2 regions of the Bacillus arachidis genome follow, and region 1 is predicted to be linked to the other one. Evidence: a T-box and tRNA genes for the amino acid it is inferred to sense, from the RefSeq annotation. Region 1 holds a T-box; the other holds one or more tRNA genes.
The links. The T-box of region 1 lies ahead of argS (arginine--tRNA ligase). A T-box ahead of a tRNA ligase gene usually reads a tRNA of that ligase, here a tRNA-Arg.
Positions count from the first base shown of each region.

Region 1 (3,203 bases):
TTTTGCAGTTTCAACCACACTATACATGATGGCACTTTCTCTAGTACTTCGCGGTGTATTTGAGGGCATCCGGTTTTTTTATAAAAAAACCTCCACATGTAGTATGTAAGGAGATTCTCTCATGAGTTATTTACAAATAGTAGATGGGAAATATTTAACGCTTACTTATATATAAAAAAGCTGCCTGTGCTTACAGGCAGCTCCACAGTATTTCCCTAATAAAAATTCAATACTTATATTGTATTAATGTGCGGAGATATTTTGAATCATAAAATTGCTTTACCTACATCTCTTCTGGAGCGCCCATGCCAAGTAAACGTAATCCTTCTTTTAATACAATCGTTACAGTATAAGCAAGTGCAAGTCTACTTTCTTTCTCTTCATTATCTTCTAAAATTCGAACATTTCCATAGTATTTATTAAATGCCTGCGCTACATCTAACAAATATTTCGCAATATGCGAAGGTTCATTTTTAGAAAAAGCTGTTTCAATGACCTCAGGAAATCTATTTAATAATTTTATCGTACTCCAACTATAATCATCGCTTAACTCAAATGACTCTATTTCAAATTCAGCATTTTCTTTTCTTAAAATAGAGCAAGCACGTGCATGTGTATATTGAACATACGGTCCTGTTTCTCCTTCGAATTTCAGCATTTTTTCTAAGGAGAACTCAATATTGTGCATACGTTCATTTTTTAAATCATGGAAAATGACTGCTCCGACACCAACTTGCTTAGCAACCTCCTCTTTTTGCTTTAGGTTTGGATTTTTCTCTTCAATATTTTGCTCTGCAAGCGTAATCGCTTCTTCTAATACTTCCTCTAGTAATACTACTTTCCCCTTACGTGTGGACATCTTTTTACCATCTTTTAAAATGAGTCCAAATGGTACATGAGCCATCCCATCTACCCAGTTATAATCTAATTTCTTTAATACCGTGAAAAATTGTGTAAAGTGCAAACTTTGTTCTGCTCCTACTACATACAGTGCTTTATCAAATGCATATGTGTTTTGACGATATAGTGCTGCTGTTAAATCGCGCGTTGCATAAAGTGTCGCTCCATCTGATTTTTTAATTAAACATGGTGGCATATTTTCTTTTTCTAAATTGACAACTTGCGCACCATCGGATTCTTCTAATAGCCCTTTTTCTTCTAAAATCTCAACAAAATCATCCATTTTATCATTATAAAAAGCTTCTCCTTGGAAGTTCGTAAATTCAACACCAAGCAATTCATAAATACGGGAGAACTCTTTTAAAGATTCATGACGGAACCAGTTCCATAAAAAGACTGCTTCTTCATCACCATCTTCTAATTTCTTAAACCATGCACGCCCTTCTTCTTCTAGCTCTGGCTTCTCTTTGACTTCTTCGTGGAATTGAACATATAATTTGAATAATTCACGAATTGGATCTTCTTTTACAAGTTCTTCATTTCCCCATTTTTTATATGCGGTAATTAATTTCCCGAACTGTGTTCCCCAATCGCCAATATAATTAATTCCTACAACCTCATATCCACACTTTTCAGCGATATGTTTTAAAGAATTCCCGATCATCGTTGAACGTAAATGTCCCATGGAGAACGGTTTCGCGATATTTGGTGAAGAGTAATCGATTACTACTGTTTTTTCTCGCCCAAAATACCCCTGTCCATATTCTTCTTTTTCAACTAAAATCGTTTTTAATACATCACCACTTACTATATGACGGTTGAAAAACACGTTCACATATGGTCCAACTGCCTCCACTTTTGTAAAAAATGAATCATTTAAGTTCTCAGCGATTTCTTTCGCGATAATTGCTGGTGCTTTTTTATATTGTTTAGCGAGCATGAAGCAAGGGAATGCTGCGTCTCCGAATTCATCTTGCTTCGGCGTTTCAATTAGATCTGTAATCTGTTCCAATGATAATTCTGATTCAATTACTTCAAATAAACTTTTTGCAAATTTAATTTTATATTCCATGTTGCTCCCTCCTTATTTTTTAAACACAAAAAACTCGTCTCTAAAAAAGAGACGAGTTATCACCCGTGGTACCACCCTTGTTGTTCACTACGAACCACTTTCCCGTTTATAACGAGGACAGGGGGCCCCGGCTTACTCTACTATTCATTTCAAGCAGCGTCTCCGAAGTGCGCTTCATCCATTTCTCCGTACTAGGCTCTCACCATCCCTAGCTCGCTTTACTTCTGAACCAGACTACTCTCTTCATCTACGACATCATATATAATTGATTATTGCTTATTATACATCTTTTCAAACAATTAGCAAGGTTCAATTACACCAAAATGAAATTTCGCACTTTTCCGCTTATATACTAAAAAGTTATGTCTCTCAAATCGTGTACTACGGAAATGATCTTTTAAGACAACACGTTTCCTAGCAACACGCTTTGCCTCTGCAATGGTTTCATCTGTGACATCGTTATACAAAGCAAAGTGTTTTAAGCCACGAATCCCATCTGATTCAATTACAGTTTCTTCAAACATTGGATCCAGATATACAACATCATAACTGTTGTCTTCGCAGCGCTTTAAGAAATCAAAATGCTCATTTCTCTTCACTCTAATTCTACGCATTGCTTTATCGATTTCTGAAATACCTGCACACCACTGCTTTAAACCTTTATTCATTATATAAGCCATGTAACGATTCCCCTCAAGTCCCGTAATAGCCCCTTCTTCTCCTACAACATAGCTTGCAACAATACTATCTGATGCCATACCGAGCGTACAATCTAACACCGTCATTCCTTTTTCTAATTTTGCAGCCTGTACAAATGGATCATGTTCTCCACGCATTAATCTTTTCACACGAAACATTGCAGAGTTAGGATGGAAAAAGAACGATTCTTCTGTACCTTTTGGATAAATCGCTAATCGATTTTTGCCTACAACGAGTATATCTTGCTTAAACTGCTCATGTAGCTTGGATACAGATATATCATTCCGCATGACAAAAGAGCTTTGTAATTCTTCCGCTACCTCTTTTGCATAAGTTGTCATTTCCTTATTCGTTCGTCCTGCTGTTGTTACAATCATCTTTTCACCTCATATATAAAGAAAAAAGGGAGAATCATTCTCCCCCTTTTTAGCAATGCTTTTCAAAAGCCTGTTCTAAATTATTAATGATTTCTTCCATTGTTGCTCCTTCAATTTCATGACGATGAATGAAGTGAACAACTTCTTTTCCTTTT
Region 1 is NZ_CP127376.1:2,043,838-2,047,040, reverse strand. Features, by position in the region: partial or broken gene QRY57_RS27140 (IS66 family transposase) at 1-78, opposite strand, end outside; gene argS (arginine--tRNA ligase) at 284-1,972, opposite strand; T-box leader at 2,017-2,231, opposite strand; gene QRY57_RS11965 (class I SAM-dependent methyltransferase) at 2,272-3,048, opposite strand; gene QRY57_RS11960 (BrxA/BrxB family bacilliredoxin) at 3,098-3,203, opposite strand, start outside.

Region 2 (3,203 bases), 1.9 Mb from region 1:
ACTCAGAAAGACCATTCCCTAAATAACAAGAAGAGAGGAATATAACTATGTCTACAATAAGTGCAGATGTAAGCACGAAAAAAACGCAGGAATTTAGCGCTAAAAAAGCAGTACCTTTTACCTTACTGTTATTTCTATTATGTTTAGTAATTGACAATTCATTTAAGATTATTTCTGTTGATATGGCAAAGGATTTTCACATTTCAGCGACAACCGTTAGCTGGCAGGCAACATTAGCTGGTCTTGTGATTGGAATTGGGGCAGTCGTTTACGCTGCTTTAGCGGATTCTGTTAGTTTCAGAAAACTTTTTACCGTTGGGATCATTTTAATCTGCGTTGGTTCCGCTATGGGATATATTTTGCAACACTCGTTTATACTAGTTGTTATCTCACGTATTATCCAAACTGCCGGTTTAGCATCAGCTGAAACGTTATATGTAATATTCGTTACAAAGCATTTACCTGCAGATGAACAAAAGAAATTTTTAGGATTAAGTACAAGTAGTTTTGCTCTTTCACAGCTTATCGGGGCATTAACTGGAGGTTATGTTTCAACATACTTCCACTGGACAACTCTATTTTTAATTTCTTTAGTAACACTTTTCACTCTTCCTTTTATTTTAAAATATCTTCCTAAGGAAGAAGCGACAAACAGTCATGTAGATGTATTAGGATTATTTCTAGTAGGAACGATTTCAGCATCCCTACTACTATATATTACCGATTTCAATTGGATGTACCTTCTCTTGTTTATTGTTGCAATTGCCTTGTTCCTTACTTATATCAGCAAGAACTCAAAGGCTTTTATCGGTATATCCTTCTTTCAAAATAAACAGTTTATCTCATTGCTTGGCGTTGCTTTTATCATTTACTCTGTACAGTTAGCATATATTTTCTTATTTCCATTCTTGCTTGAAAAGATGTATGGTTTGAAACTAGATACCATTTCACTATTATTGATTCCTGGCTATATAGCAGCTACGATAGTCGGGGCTCTTTCTGGAAAAATTGCGAAGGTTATGGGAAGCAGGCAATGTATTACAATCGCTATGGTTAGCATTATGATCAGCTTGCTATTAGGCGGATTCTTTATAAAAACTTCTGTTATTGTATTCGTAATATCTATGGTTCTTTTCTCTAGTTCATTTGCATTCATGTATGCACCATTACTTGATTCTTGCATTTGTACGATTGAAAAAGAAAAAACAGGAACAGCAATCGGATTTTATAATTTAACACTTAATGTCGCTATGTCAATCGGAATTGCCTATACAGCCGCAATGATGGACCATTCTGCATTGAGAAAAAATTTCCTAGGGATTATAAACAATTCGGATGCTTCCATGTTTAGTAATATCCTATTTATCCTCGTACTCATTACCCTTTTCAGTTTATCTCTGTACTGGGTATTAGTGGGACGAAAAGCGACAAAATAGATTTATAATAACCTTAAAATAATTATTTCATGTGAGAACCCTAAGACCAAAATTTTAGGGTTCTTTTTTATTAAATAAAACCTCCAAACACTTCTTTTTTTAGTCGCAAAAAAACTCCCTAAATTATATTTAGGAAGTTGATTTCTTCAAAGGTAGAATCGTTTTATTATTACCTAAAAACACAAAACCGTTAAGTTCATAATGAACTTAACGGTTTTAAAAGACGTCCCAGGAGAGATTCGAACTCCCGACCGACGGCTTAGAAGGCCGTTGCTCTATCCTGCTGAGCTACTGGGACATGGAGCGGGTGAAGAGAATCGAACTCTCGACCAGAGCTTGGAAGGCTCTTGTTTTACCACTAAACTACACCCGCATATTTTGTTTTTATTTTTACTTAATATCTTATCGACAAGGTTTATTATATTTGCACACAGGGATAAAGTCAATACTTTTTTTCAAAGAGGATAATTTTTCTTATCCTCTTTGAAAAGTTTTATGTGCAACAACTTTTCCATTTAATGTTTCAAATCGAATTTCAATGTTATTTTCATTTACTTCTAACAAAGTAAATGTTTTTTCTTTACGGGAACGCGGCAATACAATGCTTCCAGGATTGATAAATAAAATATCATCAATAAATTCCGCACCTAACATATGTGAATGTCCAAAGCATACTATATCCGCTTCCACTTCTTTCGCACGATACAGAAGTGTTTGCACAGTCATTTTAACATTATACCGATGACCATGTGTGACCAAAAAGCGCATTCCATCTACATCAATAATAATTTCTTCTTCAAAACCATTATAGAAATCGCAATTTCCTTTTACTACTTGGAATCCTTGCAAATCCTGGTGATCCGGTGTTAGTTCTGAATCACCACAATGAATCATAACATCTACATTTCCCTCATATGTTTCTTTTAATTGTTGTAATTCTTTCGTAGAACCGTGACTATCGCTTACAATTAAAGCTCTCATCGGTCTCTCTCCCTCACTCTTCTTCTAAAAACCACGCTGGAATTTTCTCCTCTAACTTACGAAGAGCACGCCCGCGGTGACTGATTTCATTTTTCTCATCCGAAGTTAGCTCGGCCATCGCTTTTTTATATTCTTCTACATAAAAGATTGGGTCATATCCGAAACCATTTTCACCACGAGGTTGATTTAAAATCTTTCCTTCACATGTACCATTTACAATAACCGGGTTCTTATTCTCTTCTGGAAAAGCAACCGCTAACGCGCAATAAAAACGCGCTGTACAGTTTTCCGCCGGAGTACCCTCTAATTCTGTTAAAACTTTATCAATATTCGCTTGATCATCTTTTGGTTCACCTGCATAACGAGCAGATCGGACGCCAGGTTTTCCATTTAACACATCGATAATAAGTCCAGAATCATCTGCAATAACAATTGAATTTAACTGCTTACATAAACTATCCGCTTTCAAAATTGCATTTTCTTCAAATGTTTCACCAGTTTCTTCGACTTCTTCGATGTGAGGAAAGTCATGAAGAGATTTTACTTCTAAATCAAATCTCTCAAATAACTCGGCAAATTCACGTACTTTCCCCATGTTTTTCGTTGCTACAACAACTTGTTTCATTTGTCCACCTCTATTCTATGTAAGATACAATGTCGCCTAATGCTTCTTTTTGTTTTTCAACGAGTTGTAAAATCCCGTTTTCTGCTGCATCAAGTAATTCATTTAATTCCGCACGGCTAAATGTCGCTTCTTCTCCAGTTCCTTGTACTTCAACAAACTGA
Region 2 is NZ_CP127376.1:3,965,138-3,968,340, forward strand. Features, by position in the region: gene QRY57_RS22065 (MFS transporter) at 48-1,436, shown strand; tRNA gene QRY57_RS22070 (tRNA-Arg) at 1,661-1,734, opposite strand; tRNA gene QRY57_RS22075 (tRNA-Gly) at 1,736-1,809, opposite strand; gene QRY57_RS22080 (metallophosphoesterase) at 1,911-2,417, opposite strand; gene QRY57_RS22085 (XTP/dITP diphosphatase) at 2,431-3,042, opposite strand; gene rph (ribonuclease PH) at 3,053-3,203, opposite strand, start outside.
Region 2: it has a tRNA-Arg gene. The T-box ahead of argS (arginine--tRNA ligase) is inferred to sense a tRNA for this amino acid. The anticodon was not compared.